2 regions of the Burkholderia sp. LMU1-1-1.1 genome follow, and region 1 is predicted to be linked to the other one. Evidence: predicted binding sites of a transcription regulator. Region 1 holds the regulator's gene; the other holds the start of a gene.

Region 1 (7,371 bases):
CTGACCCTGCTCGGCATCGCCGGCTGCGGCATCCTGCTGTACTCGCAGGCCAAGGTCAAGCTGGCCAAGGGCAAGGACGGCAAGGTCGGCACCACCGGCCACACCTGGGACGAGGATTTGACCGAACTGAACACGCCGATGCCGCGCTGGTGGATGTGGCTGTTCTACATCACCATCGTGTTCGCGCTGGCTTATCTGTTCCTGTATCCGGGCCTGGGCACCTACGCGGGCAAGCTGGGCTGGAAATCGTCCGGCCAGTACCAGGCCGAGCTGAAGCAGGCGGAATCGGAGTACGGTCCGCTGTTCGCGCAATACCAGAAGCAGGACCTCAAAAAGGTCGCCGCCGATCCGAAGGCGCACGCCATCGGCCAGCGCCTGTTCCTGACCTACTGCGCGCAGTGCCACGGTTCGGACGCGCGCGGCAACAAGGGCTTTCCCAACCTGACCGACAAGGACTGGCTGTTCGGCGGCGCGCCGGAAACCATCAAGGAATCGATCCTGCGCGGACGCATGGGCGTGATGCCGCCGATGGGCGCCGCGCTCGGCTCCGACAAGGATGTGGAAAACGTCGCCCACTACGTGCTCAGCCTGTCCGGCTCGACCGCCGATCCGATCAAGGCGGTGTTCGGCAAGGGCAAGTTCGGCGCCTGCATGGCCTGCCACAGCGCCGGCGGCACCGGCAACCAGACGCTCGGCGCGCCCAACCTGACCGACAAGATCTGGCTGTTCGGCGGCAGCGCCGAGACCGTGATGGAAACCATCCGCAAGGGCCGCAACGCCACCATGCCGGCGTTCGAGGACTTCCTCGGCGACGCCAAGGTGCACGTGCTGGCGGCGTATGTCTGGAGCTTGTCGAACGACGTCAACGCGCCGGAATCGTCGCCCGCGCCAACCGCTCCGGCCGTCCCCGCGGTCGCCGCCACGGCCGCGTCGGAATAAGCGTCGAACACTATGAGCGCACCCGAATCACAAGTCGTCCACATGTACGCCGCGCGGGAGGAGATCTACCCGCGCGAGGCCTCGGGCCGCTATGCCCGGCTGCGCTGGCTGTTCGTCTGGCTGACGCAACTGGCGTTCTATTGCACGCCGTGGCTGCAATGGAACGGCCGCCAGGCCCTGTTGTTCGACCTGGGCGCGCGCAAGTTCTACATCTTCGGCCTGGTGTTGTGGCCGCAGGATTTCATCTACCTGGCCGCGCTGCTGATCATCTGCGCCTATCTGCTGTTCCTGGCGACGGCGGTGGCGGGGCGCGTCTGGTGCGGCTTCGCCTGTCCGCAAACGGTGTACACCGAAATCTTCCTGTGGATAGAGCGCAAGATCGAAGGCAAGCGCAGCGCGCGCATGGCGCTCGACCGCCAGCCGCCGTCGGCCGCCAAATTCGCGAAAAAGAGCGCCAAGCACCTGGCCTGGGGCGCGGTGGCGCTGTGGACCGGCTTCACCTTCGTCGGCTATTTCACGCCGATCAAATTGCTGGCCGAAGAGGTGCTGACGTTGAACTTCGGCCCGTGGGAATGGTTCTGGGTGGTGTTCTACAGCTTCGCCACCTACGGCAACGCCGGCTGGATGCGCGAGCAGGTGTGCAAGTACATGTGCCCGTACGCCCGCTTCCAGAGCTCGATGTTCGACCGCGACACGCTGATCATCACCTATTCGGGCGAGCGGGGCGAGCCGCGCATGCCGCTGTCGAAGAAAGCGGCCGGCAAGGGCGGCGACTGCATCGACTGCTCGATGTGCGTGCAGGTGTGTCCGACCGGCATCGACATCCGCAACGGCCTGCAATACGAATGCATAGGCTGCGCCGCCTGCGTCGACGCCTGCAACGGCGTCATGGACAAGATCGGCCTGCCGCGCGGCCTGATCCGCTACAGCACCGAGCGCGCCATGACCATGCACTACACGCCGACGCAGATCCGCCGGCGCACGCTGCGTCCGCGCGTGCAGATCTACGCCGCCATCCTGGCGTTGATCGTGGCCGCCGTCGGCACCGCGCTGTACCTGCGGGTGCCGCTCAAGCTGGACGTGATCCGCGACCGTGGCGCCATGGGCCGCGAGGTCGAGGACGGCATGATCGAAAACGTCTACCGGCTGCAGATCATGAACACCTCCGAGCGGGCGCAGACCTACCGCATCCGTGTCAGCGGTATCGCCACCTTGTCGCAGGTGACGCCGGAGCTGGTGCGGGTCGAGGCCACCGAAACCAAGGCGCATCCGATCCGGCTGCGCACGGCGCACGGCGCCGCCCATCCGGGCTCGAACAAGATCGCCGTCGAGCTGACGTCGGTCGACGACCCGTCGCTGCATGTGAAGGAGGACGCGGTATTCATCGTACCGCGCTAAGGAGAACGCCATGACCGTATCGATATCGCATGCCACGGTGACGCCGTGGTGGAGGCAGCGCTGGCCGTGGCTGCTGATGGCCGGACCGGCGATCGTCATCGTCGCCGGCGTCTACACCGGCTACCTCGCCTTCACGCGGCAGGACGCGCTGGTGGTGGGCGACTACTACAAGCAGGGCAAGGCCATCAACCAGGACTTGCGGCGCGACCGCGTGGCCAGCGCGCTGGGGTTGTCGCTGTCGATCGGTTACGACGCCACGCAAGGCATCCTGGCCGGCCAGCTGCGCCGCGATAGCGACGACCACGGCAAGACGGAACGATTGTTCGTGCGCCTGTCGCATGCCACGTTGCCGGCCAAGGATATCCAGCTGGTGGTGCGGCCGGATGAATTCGGCGCCTTCCAGATCAATCTGCCGATGCTCGAGCGCAGCCGCTGGGTGGTGCTGGTGGAAGGCGAAAAACGCGACTGGCGCCTGGCCGGCGCCTGGAGCTGGCCGGCGCAGCGCAGCGTCACCCTGCGTGCCGAATAACCCCGTGGTTGGATGCTGATTTTGGCCGGGGAACCGACCGCAATCGTGGATCCACGTGGTCATTCCGCCGCTAATGGCAGGTCTGGGTGCCGGCCGTGATGGCCTTGAGCATGGGCGGATCGAGCAGTTCGATTTCGCGGTTGCTCACGCGCAGCAGGCCTTCCTTCTTGAACTTCGACAGCAGGCGGCTGATGCTTTCGATCGTCAGGCCGAGGTAGTTGCCGATCTCTTCGCGAGACATGCGCAGCTGGAAGGTGTTGGGCGAGTAGCCGCGCGCCTCGTAGCGCGACGACAGGTTGACCAGGAAGGCGGCGAAGCGCTGCGTGGCCTGCATATTGCCCAGCAGGAGCATGACGCTTTGCTCGCGCGTGATCTCCTGGCTCATCATACGGTGGAAGTGCCGCAGCAGGGTCGGCATGTCGGCCAGCAGCTGTTGCAGGCTGCCGAAAGGAATCTCGCACACCTCGCTGTCTTCCAGCGCGACGGCGGTGCAATGGTGCAGGTCGGTGCTGATGGCGTCCATGCCCAGCAGCTCGCCCGCCATCTGGAAACCGGTGATCTGCTCGGCGCCCTCGCGGTTGACTTGGTAGGTCTTGAAATGCCCGAGCCGGATCGCGTACAGGTTCACGAACGGATCGCCGATGCGGAACAAGGTGGCGCCCCGCGCGACCTTGCGGCGGCGGCCGATGATCTCGTCGAGCCGGTCCATGTCTTCGTTGCCCAAGCCCATCGGCAGACACAGCTGGTGCATGCTGCAGTTGGCGCAACTTGCCTTGAGGATGTCGATGGTGGCGCCGGGCAGCACCAGTGAGGGAAGGTCTCTTATCATGCCGCCAGTGTAGACCATTAGTCGCCGTTGTGGGCGATGTCGCAGCGCGCCGATCAGGTATTCGCCCCGTCAGCGAACTTGCTGGCTGCAAGCGACTTTTCGCCGGCGGCGCCTTCCCCGCAAAATATTTCGACATTCGCGCAAATTTAACTTGCGCACTATTCGATTGTTCGCTATAGTTCAACTCAAGCAAGTAGCACACTATTTAATCGCAAACAACCAACCTCGAAAGGAATCACCATGAAACGCTCGATCATCGCCTCCGCCCTGCTGGCCGCCACCGTCCTGACCGCCCAAGCCGCCACGCCGGCCGCCGACACCACCGTGGTGCTGGTGCACGGCGCCTTCGCCGACGGTTCCAGCTGGGAGAAAGTCATCCCTCTGCTGCAAGCCAAGGGCTTGAAGGTGGTGGCCGTGCAAAACCCGCTGACCTCGCTGGCGGACGACGTCGCCGCCGCCCAGCGCGTGATCGACGCGCAAACCGGTAAAGTGGTGCTGGTCGGCCACTCGTGGGGCGGCACCGTGATCACCGAGGCGGGCACCAGCGACAAGGTCAAGGCGCTGGTCTACGTGGCCGCGTTCGCACCGTCGGAAGGCCAGGCCAGCGGCGAACTGGGCAAGGGCTACGCCGTGCCGCCGGGCGTCCCCACCTTGCAAGCCGACGCCAGCGGTTTCCTGTGGCTGCCCGCCGAATCGGTCGCCACCAACTTCGCCCAGGACGTGCCGCCGGCCACCGCCGCGCTGATCGCCGCCACCCAGGGCCCGATCGCCGCCAAGGCCTTCGCCGACAAGACCACCGTGGCGGCCTGGAGAAACAAGGCGAACTACTACATCGCCGCCTCGGAAGACCGCATGATCGATCCGGCCTTGCAGCAAGCGTTCGCGAAGAAAATCAACGCCACCACTATCACGCTGAAAGCGAGCCACGTGCCGATGCTGTCGCAGCCGCAAAAAGTCGCCGACGTGATCATCGCCGCCGCACGGCGTTAATACTGTTGCCAAGGTCGGGCATTGATAGGAGAATTCCCAAGCGCGGCGCGATAAACTCCGCCTGTGGTTCTCCAACTCATGTCCGACCCGCCCGACAAGGATGAAATGAAGCCACTTGGCATCAAGGCTAAAGTTGCGCTGGCGACCAGCATCACGTCGATCCTGATGATCGCGCTGGTGACCGTGGTTCAGATGCAACGCATGAAGGCGGATTTCACCAAGGTACTTTTCACCCAGCAAACGGCGCTGATCGGCCGCACCGCCGAGGAACTCGACGACAAGCTGAGCATGCTGCTCGACATCATCGCCTTGTCGGCGCACCATCAGCCGATCGAGCTGGCCGGCTCCACCGAGCGGCTGCGCGCCTACTACCAGGACCGCGCCGTGCTGGCGCTGTTCGACGATCTGCTGGTGCTCAGCCCGCAGGGCATGGTGGTCGCCGACATCCCGGCCCAGCCCGGCCGGGTCGGCATCGACGCCTCCGACCGCGCCTACTTCCGCACCGTGATGCGCACGCGCAAACCGCTGATCGCCGAACCGGTGATCGGCAAGTCCAACAAGCAACCGATCGTGCAAATGGTGGCGCCGGTACTCAACGCCAACGGCGAGGTGGTGTGCGTGCTCATCGGCGTGCTGCGCCTGTACAAGGACAACGTGCTGGGCCACCTGCGCACCGCCAAGATCGGCCACAGCGGCTACTTCTTCGCCCTCACGCGCGGCGACCATCCGGTCTACGTGCTGCATCCGGACGCCAGCCGCCTGCTGCAGCCGCGCCAGCCCGGCGCCAACCCCGCCACCACGCGCGCGCTGCGCGACGGCTTCGAGGGCACCGTCGACAGCATCAACGGCGACGGCGAGCGCGCCCTCAACAGCTACAAGGCGCTCAAGTCGGTCGACTGGATACTGGCCGCCTCGCTGCCGGCGGAGGAGGCCTTCGAGCCCTTCGACGGCGTGCTCTCGCGCGTGCTGGTGTGGAGCATGGTGGCGTCGATCCTGGCGGCGCTGCTGATCGGCTGGCTCACCTTGCGGCTGCTGGCGCCGCTCATCAAGCTGCGCGACGCCATCGTCGCCATGCGCGGCGACGCCACCCACTTCGCGCCGCTGCCGGTGCGCGCCGACGACGAGGTCGGCCAGCTGACGGCCGCCTTCAACAACCTGATGCGCGACCGGCTGGCGGCCGACGCGCGCCTGCAAAGCCTGGTCGAGTTCGCCCCCAACGCGATCGTCGTGGTCGGCGTCGACGGCCGCATCGAAACCTTCAACCGCGAGGCCGAGCGGCGCTTCGGCTACGCCCGCGACGACATCCTCGGCCAGCCGCTCGAGACCCTGGTGCCGGCGGCGCTGCGCGCACAGCACGCCGCGCACCGCGTCAAGTTCTTCGCCGACCGCCTCAGCGCCGAGCCGGTGCGCATGGGCGGCGCCACCACGCTGTTCGGCCTGCGCCGCGACGGCAGCGAGTTCCCGGTCGAAATCAACCTGAGCGCGGTGCGCACCGACCAGGGCACCAAGGTGCTGGCCGTCATCTCCGACATCACCGAGCGGCGCCGCCTGCAGCTCGAGGTCGAGGCGCGCGCCCAGGAGCTGGAGAAGGAGCGCGACCGCGCCGAGGCGGCCAACCGCGCCAAGAGCGAGTTCGTGGCCAACATGAGCCACGAGATCCGCACGCCGATGAACGCGGTGCTGGGCATGGCCTACCTGCTGGGCAACACCACCTTGACCACCCAGCAGCGCAAGTACCTGAACATGGTCAAGGTGTCCGGACAGTCGCTGCTGGGCATCCTCAACGACGTGCTCGACTTCTCGAAAATCGAGGCGCGCCACATGGAGCTGTCGCCGGTCGAGTTCAGCCTGGACGACACCATGAACTCGCTGGCGACGATGATGACGATGAACGCCGGCGACAAGGAACTGGAGCTGGCCATCAGCGTCGAACCGTCGGTGCCCAAGCGGCTGCGCGGCGATTCGATGCGGCTGCAGCAAATCCTGGTCAACCTGGCCGGCAACGCCATCAAGTTCACCGAGCAGGGCGAGGTGGTGGTCGGCGTCGAGCTGGACGCGCGCGACGAGCACGGCGCGCTGCTGCGCTTCGAGGTGCGCGACACCGGCATCGGCATGACCGAGCACCAGCTGGCGCAGTTGTTCAACGCCTTCTCGCAGGGCGACCAGAGCATCACGCGGCGCTTCGGCGGCACCGGCCTGGGCCTGGCCATCACCAAGCGGCTGATCGAATTGATGGGCGGCCAGATCGCCGTCCACAGCACGCCGGGGCAGGGCTCGAGCTTCTTCTTCAGCCTGCCCTTCGACGTGTTGCCGGAGCGGCCCGAGGAGCGCCGCAAGCCGGCGCTGGGCGAGCTGCGCCTGCTGGTGGCCGACGACAGCCGCACCAGCCGCGAACTGATCGCCAAGCTGATCCGGGCCTGGGGCTGGCAGGCCGACGAGGTCGACTCCGGCGCGGCCGCGCTCGAGCGCTTCCGGCTCGGCCTGGAGACGGAGCGGGCCTACGACGTGGTGCTGGCCGACTGGCACATGCCCGGCATGGACGGGCTGGCCACGGCCAAGGGCATCCGCGCGGCCGCGCCCGACAAAAAGCAACCGATCGTGGTGATGGTCAACGCCTTCGCCCGCGACCGCATGGAGGAGATCTCCAACGCGCCCGAGGCCGACGTGGTGCTGGTCAAGCCGATCA
Region 2 (7,371 bases), on a different contig from region 1:
AACAGCTCCCAGCTCTGGGCCACCCGGACCAGCGACGGCGCCAACTGGTCGCAAGCCGTCCAAATCGCCGGCCAGTATTCCTCGGTGCCGGCGCTCGCCGCCATGGGCGATTATCTGTACATGGTCTACACAAGCAACAACAGTTCGCAGCTGTACTGCACGCGATCGCTCGATGGCCTGAACTGGGATCCCGCCCAGCAAATCCAGGACCAGCAGACCTCAATCCCGGCACTGGCCGCGTTTGAAGGGTTGCTGTATCTGGTGTACTCCGACGCCAACAACTCCCAGCTGTGGGTCAGCACCTCCGGCGACGGCGTCAACTGGAGTGCCGCCCAGCAAATAGCGGGGCAAAATACCTCGGTGCCGGCGCTGGCTGTCGCGGAAACGCGATTGGAGATGGTCTATAGCGGCGCCAACAGTTCGCAGCTGTATTCGAGCTACCTGATCACCGACGCCGACTAAACATCCCATCCAGGGAACATGCCGCGCAAGGGTTTCCAAGTGGGAAGCGGCCGCATGACACTGCCACGCGGCCGACTTGTCGTTGGCGTCCGGCGCGGGGCCTTCCGCCGTCCCTCATTTTTCCAGCACATAGCGTCCCGGCGCCGGCTCCAGCGGCTCCCGCGCCACGGGCGGCGCCACCAGCGCGCCGCTCGACCGGGCCGCCAGCCAGCGCTGCCAGTGCGGCCACCACGATCCCTCCACCAGGTCGGCCTGCTCGCGCCACGCGTCGGGGGCGCGGTAACCGTCGGCCCCGCGCAACGGCGGCTGCACCCGGTAGGCGCGGCGCGGATGCCCCGGCTCGGACACGATGCCGGCGTTGTGCCCGCCCGAGGCCAGCACGAAGTCGATGGGCGCGTCGCACAGCAGGTGGATCTTGTACACCGAGCGCCACGGCGAGACGTGGTCGCGTTCGGTCGCCAACGCGTAGACCGGCACCGTCACGTCGTCGAGCACCACCGGCCTGCCGTCGACATGGTAGCGCCCCTCGGCCAGGTCGTTGCGCAGGAACAACTGGTGCAGGTACTCGCTGTGCATGCGGAACGGCAGGCGGGTGCTGTCGGCGTTCCACGCCATCAAATCGTTCGGCGCGGTGCGCGTGCCCAGCAGATACTCGCGCATCATGCGCGACCAGACCAGGTCGCGCGCGTGCAGCAGCTGGAACGACGCCGCCATCTGCTCGTCGTCCAGATAGCCCTGGTCCCACATCAGCGCGTCGAGGAAGGCCAGCTCGCTGTCGTCGATGAACAGTCCCAGCTCGCCCGGCTCGCTGAAATCGGTCTGCGCCGCCAGCAAGGTCAGCGACGCCAGGTCCTCCTTCCGGCCGTGGTCGCCGTTCGCCATCGCCGCGGCGCCGATCGCCAGCAGCGTGCCGCCGAGGCAGTAGCCGACGCCATGCGCCGGCGCCCCGGCGCAGCGCCGCCGCACCTCGTCGAGCGCGGCGAACAGTCCCTGGCGCAGGTAGTCGTGCATGCCCAGCGCGCGGTCGTCCGGCCCGGGATTGCGCCACGAGATCATGAACACCGTATGGCCCTGCCCCACCAGGTAGCGCACCATCGAGTTACGCGGCGACAGGTCCAGGATGTAGTACTTCATGATCCACGACGGCACCACCAGCACCGGCTCGCGGTACACGGTCGCGGTCTGCGGCGCGTACTGGATCAGCTCGATCAGCTCGTTGCGGTACACCACGTCGCCGGGCGTGACCGCCACGTCCACGCCCGGCCGGTATTGCGGGCCGGGCGGTTCGGGCACCGCCATCCACGGCGGCGCCAGGTGCCGGCACAGGTCCTTGCGCCAGTTGAGCGCGCCGTCGGCCAGGCTGCGGCCGCCGCTGGCGAGCGCGGCGCGCTGCACCTCCGGATTGGTGGCGACGAAATTGGAGGGCGACCACATGTCGAGCAACTGGCGCGCGGTGAAGCGCACCACGTCGGCATGGTGCGGCGAGACGCCGCGCACTCCAGTGGTGGCGTCGCGCCAGAAACGCTGGCAGCGCAGGAAGCCCTGCACGTACAGGTCGAACGGCCACTGCCGCCACGGCGGCTGGACGAAGCGGCGGTCGTCGGGATCGGCCTCGACGGGCGGGGCGAACGGCGAGAACGCGGCCAGCCACTGCGCCCCCAGCTCGGCGCACTTGCCGGGGGCGCTGGCCAGGTGCATCCACCAGTCCTGGAACGCCAGGGCCAGCGCGATCGGCGACACGCCGCCGGTGGTGCGCGCCAGCTGCGCCTGCACGAACAGATCGAACTCGTTGCCCAGTTCGGGCGCGGGCGGCTCGTGCACCACCTCGGACGCCGGTTTGACACGCATCGGCAAAATATTCACACACGCCTCCATGGCTTGACGGTCCATTATGACGAAGCACCGTCGGTCGCGGGATTGATCCAGATCAAAGTCGAACCGGTGTCCGCTCGTAGACTGCACCGCATCGGGGTCCGCGCCCCGGCGCCGGACACCCTGCTATGACTGACACCGACAACACCGAAGAGTTCATCGAAAACGTCACCTTCGACGAACTGCGCGTCGGGCAAAGCGCGCGCCTGAGCCGCACCTTGTCGCCGGAGGACATCGCCGCGTTCGCCGCCGTCTCCGGCGACGTCAATCCCGCCCACGTCGACGCCGAGTACGCGCACGGCACGCTATTCAAGGGCGTCGTCGCGCATGGCATGTGGGGCGCGGCGCTGATCTCGCGCCTGCTCGGCACGCGCCTGCCCGGCCCCGGCACGATCTACCTGGCGCAGACGCTGCAATTCCTCAAACCGGTGCGCATCGGCGACGAGTTGCGCGTGACGGCCACGGTCGGCGCCAAGGAGCAAACAAAAAAGCACGTGACGCTCGACTGCGACATCAGGAACCAGACCGGCACGGTGGTGCTGACCGGCGTGGCCACGGTGATCGCCCCGACCGAGAAAGTGCGGCGCCCGCGCGCGCAGCTGCCGCCGTTTTGCCTGGCGCCGGCCGCCGATCCGTACGCCACGCTGCGCCAGCTGGCCCGGTCGCTGGCGCCAGTGCGCTGCGCGGTGATCCATCCATGCGACCTCGTGTCGCTGCGCGGCGCGCTGGAGGCGGCCAGCCAGGGATGGATGGTGCCGCTGCTGGTGGGGCCGGCGCCGCGCCTGCGCGCGCTGGCGGCCGGCGACGGACTGTCGCTGGACGATGCGGAAGTCATCGACGAAGCGCACAGCCACGCGGCGGCCGCGCGCGGCGCCGCCCTGGCCGCCGGCGGCGCGGTGGAAATGCTGATGAAAGGCAGCCTTCATACGGAGGAACTGATCGACGCGGTACTGGCCGAGCCGGCGCTGCGCACCAAGCGCCGCCTGTCGCACGTGTTCCGGCTGGAGGTACCGACCTACGGCAAGGCGCTGCTGGTGTCCGACGGCATGCTGCACATCCAGCCACGGTTGGCCGACAAGGTCGACATCGTGCAAAACGCCATCGCCCTCGCCCACGCGCTGGGCAACGCGTGCCCGAAGGTGGCGCTGTTATCGGCGGTGGAAACCGTCAACCCCAGGATCGGCTCGACCATCGACGCCGCCGCGCTGTGCAAGATGGCCGATCGCGGCCAGATAGCAGGCGCGTTGCTGGACGGTCCGCTCGGCTTCGACAACGCCGTCTCGCCCGCCGCCGCGCGCGCCGACGGCATCGTCTCGGCGGTCGCCGGCCAGGCCGACATCCTGATCGCGCCCGATCTGGAAAGCGGCGACCTGCTGGCCAAGCAGCTCAAGTACATGGCCGGCGCGGCCTGCTGCGGCGTGGTGTTGGGCGCGGCCGTGCCGATCGCGCTGACCGGCCGCGCCGACCCGGCCCCGGCGCGCGCCGCCTCGGCCGCGCTGGCGCTGGTGCTGGCGCACCGCTATCGCGAACAGCGGCCATGAACGCGAAAATGATACGCCTGCCTGTTTCGGGCTTCGCAAGTGCATTCCACCCTTGATGCGATAATGCGCCGGTACGGTTTGGAGGCTAAGAAATGACTGACAAGTTTATGCAGTTCATTCAAGAGCAAACGGCTGTTGCCAGCGATGAGACGGCAGGAGCGATGTCGATTGAACAGGACAAGCGGCGCTGGCTCTCGAAGTTAGATGAGCTAAAAAAGCTGGTCAATGACTGGCTGAACGCCTATGTGGAAAAGGGGATCAAGACATCGACCAGAATGGTCCCGTTAACCGAAGAGCAAACTGGCACATACCAGGCACCCCAGATCGAAATCACCGTCGGGCAAGCTGTTGTGAAGCTCAAACCGATAGGCACGTTCTTGATTGGCGCATGGGGACGCGTCGACATGGAAGGCCCCCGGGGAGTTTGTCGCTTGATCCTGGTTCCCAAAAGGGCAAAGAACCCACTCTTTGCATTTGATGAAAAACCAATACCAGAGCAAGTTGCGATGCCTGATCTGGTGTGGAAAATTATGCCGGCCCCGCCGGCACTGGCGTACATTGAACTGACGCGCGAGATGTTTTTGGACATGTTGATGAAGGTCGTGCGGGGTGAGTAAACTCAGCCTGTCCGATCAGGCACTGACCCTACCCGATGTTGCGCGACATTACTCGGTAGTGACGACGGCGACATATGATTTTTTTTCCAATCCTGACCCCACAGTGCTCACCGCCCACCCGAGTCTTGCAGGATATGTCGGATTGTCCGTGGACGTGGTGCGCTCGAGTGTATTGACTGAGATCGACCACAACAGCGCCCTCTCAGCCCTCGCCTGTGTGGAAGCCGCCGTACGTACCGACTACTTGAGACGAGTCCATAACAAAGAGAAGGGCAAGATTTCGCGAGCTCTGCGCGCAATATACCAGGTGAAGGAAGAGCGGGCGAGATTGGACGACGATCTATTGCTCTGCTGGCGTGACAATTCAAATGTGTCGAAGCTCTTGGTGGGCGAGTTGATCGGTGCGTTTAACTATCGGAATTGGCTCGCCCATGGTCGTTACTGGACACCAAAATTTGGTCGTCGATACGATTTTTCCACTGTTTATCCTATCGCCGACGCGTTCCTGACATCCATCGCTTAGATGTGTGTCGGCACCGCCCCCGTTTGTTCCGAACCCTTTGCCCAACAGAACATTCGCAAAGGCGGTATTGGGATACAGTAGTCGCATTTCTGACCCCGGGGGCAACATGGCCAAATCCACTATTGCGCCACGTGCGGGGGCCGCCGCGACACCCATCGTCGTGATCGGCGCCTCGGCGGGCGGCGGGGACGCGATCAGCGCCCTGCTGGCCCAGCTGAGCCCGGATTTCCCGGCACCCATCCTGATCGTCCAGCACATGGCGGCCACCGCGTCGACGGCGGCGCAGATCCGTCTGCTGAGCCGCAACAGCACCCTGCCGTGCAAGGCCGGCGAGGACGGCGAGATGCCCCTGCCCGGCCATGTCTACCTGCCCACGCCGGATCACCACCTGATGCTGGCGGGCGAAACGATGCGCGTGACCAAAGGCGCGCGCGAGAACCGCGCCCGGCCGGCCATCGACGCATTGTTCCGCTCGGCGGCGGTCTCGCACGGCAACCGGGTGATCGCGGTGATCCTGAGCGGTTATCTGGACGACGGCACCTCCGGCATGGAGGCCGTCCATCGCTGCGGCGGACTGTGCGTGGTCCAGGACCCGGCGGACGCGAGCTATCCCGACATGCCGCAGAACGTCATCAACAATGCCTGGGTGGATAAATGCGTCGCGCTGGCGGACATGGGACCGCTGCTACTCAAGCTGGCGGGCCGCAAGCGCGGCAAGCGCAAGGCGGTGCCGGCGGACGTCGCGATCGAATCGAAGATCGCCGAACGGGTGCTCAGCGACCTCGAATCGGTCGACGCGCTCGGCACCCTGGTGCCGTTCAATTGCCCCGGCTGCGGCGGCGTGCTGTGGGAGGTCGGCAAGGCGGGCCAACTGCGCTATCGCTGCCACACCGGCCACGCCTACACGGCCGGCGAGCTGCTGGCCGACCAGACGCAGAAAATGGAGGAGACGCTGTGGGTGGCGCTGCGCATGTTCGAGGAAAACCGCAACCTGCTGGTGAAAATGCGCAGCGAGGGCATAGGCAACCCCGCCTACGGCGAACGTATCGACCAATCGGCGATCCACATCGGCCGGATCCGCGCCATGCTGAACGGCGATACGTCCGATCCGGACGCGCAGGTTAAGAAGAAACCGCGCGTCACAAGGAAGTGAAGCGGATCGCGACCGCACGCCAGCGGTCGCGATCAGTACATGGCGATTACAAGCGACCGCGCAGCGCTCCGGCTTCGGCGCTAATGCCCCCCTTGGCGCCCTTCACGCGCACCAGCACGCTGGCGATGCCGGCTTCAGTCGTCGCCATGCTCGGACCGACGATCTCGTAGCCATCACCGGCGGCGAAGGTCACCGTCTTGCCGCTCTCCGGCACCACGGTGCCGTTGGCGTCGAGCAGTCTGGCGCGGATGAACACCAGGTCGCCATCGGTCGACTTCACGGACAGGTCGTCCACCGCGACGCCCAGCTTGACCGGTTCGGCCGGCGTTTGCACGACATGCTCGGCCACCTTGCGGCCCTTGAGATAAGCCACCGCCTTGAGCGTGCCCGCCTGGAACCGGCCGGCGTCGAACTCCAGCGGCGGATGCGCCAGGTTCGGATGCGTCGTCGACGGGCCGCTCTTGACCTTGCCCAAGCTCTTACCGTTCAAGAACAGTTCGACCTCGTCGGTGTTGCTGAACACGCGCACCCGCGGCAGCGAGTCCTTGGTCCAGTGGCTGGCGATGAAGACCATCGGCCCACCGCCCCACTTCGCCGATGTCTCCGATGCGTCGCGCTGCGAGCGGAAGAACTCGGCCGAGAACTTCGGCAAGCGGTCGATGCTCATCACGCCGGACGACTCCAGGTCGGGCGCGTAGCCGCGGCCATAGTCGAACATCACCCAATAGCCATCGGCCACCGCGCCGGTCTTGAAGTTGTCGTCGTGCGACTCGGCCAGGTTCTTCGCCTGCTGCAGCAAACGGGTCTCGCCATCGGTCAGCAACTGACGGCTGCTGCGGTCGGCCTCTTTCAAGTCGCCCCACGCCGTCTGATTGAAACCGGCGTTCATCGCGTAGTATTCCCAGTCGCCGTATTCGGAGACGATCAGCGCCTTGTTCGGCAGCGGCTTTTTGTCGTCCAGACGGTGCTGGCGCGCCTGCAGATACACGTCGTAAGTCTGCGGTACCCAACCGGCGGAATACGCCTGGTCGCCCGGATATTCCTGGTGCACGGTCTTGTGCAGCTTCTCGATCAGCTGATCGGGCATCTGCGTCTCGTTCAGCGAGCATTCCCACGCCAGCACGCTCGGATGATTGCGGTCGCGGCGCACCATGTCGCTACAGGTTTTCAGCACCTGCGCGGAGAACGCCGGATCTGGATTGA

What was found. The regulator FNR, encoded in region 1, switches genes on or off when oxygen is low (the NO sensors DNR and NnrR bind a similar motif). The targets are predictions, from matches to a motif close to TTGATNNNNATCAA.
Region 2: the regulator FNR is predicted to act here: its motif matches at 2,380-2,393, upstream of MRBLMU1_RS23235 (PHA/PHB synthase family protein).

Annotation. Positions count from the first base shown of each region.
Region 1 is NZ_JBEGHG010000045.1:396,078-403,448, forward strand. Features, by position in the region: gene ccoP (cytochrome-c oxidase, cbb3-type subunit III) at 1-939, shown strand, start outside; gene ccoG (cytochrome c oxidase accessory protein CcoG) at 952-2,337, shown strand; gene MRBLMU1_RS25205 (FixH family protein) at 2,348-2,866, shown strand; gene fnr (fumarate/nitrate reduction transcriptional regulator Fnr) at 2,937-3,695, opposite strand; gene MRBLMU1_RS25215 (alpha/beta fold hydrolase) at 3,936-4,685, shown strand; gene MRBLMU1_RS25220 (response regulator) at 4,791-7,371, shown strand, end outside.
Region 2 is NZ_JBEGHG010000034.1:432,877-440,247, forward strand. Features, by position in the region: gene MRBLMU1_RS23230 (exo-alpha-sialidase) at 1-462, shown strand, start outside; gene MRBLMU1_RS23235 (PHA/PHB synthase family protein) at 577-2,352, opposite strand; gene MRBLMU1_RS23240 (bifunctional enoyl-CoA hydratase/phosphate acetyltransferase) at 2,463-3,875, shown strand; gene MRBLMU1_RS23245 (hypothetical protein) at 3,968-4,492, shown strand; gene MRBLMU1_RS23250 (hypothetical protein) at 4,485-5,015, shown strand; gene MRBLMU1_RS23255 (chemotaxis protein CheB) at 5,122-6,168, shown strand; gene MRBLMU1_RS23260 (glycoside hydrolase family 2 protein) at 6,215-7,371, opposite strand, start outside.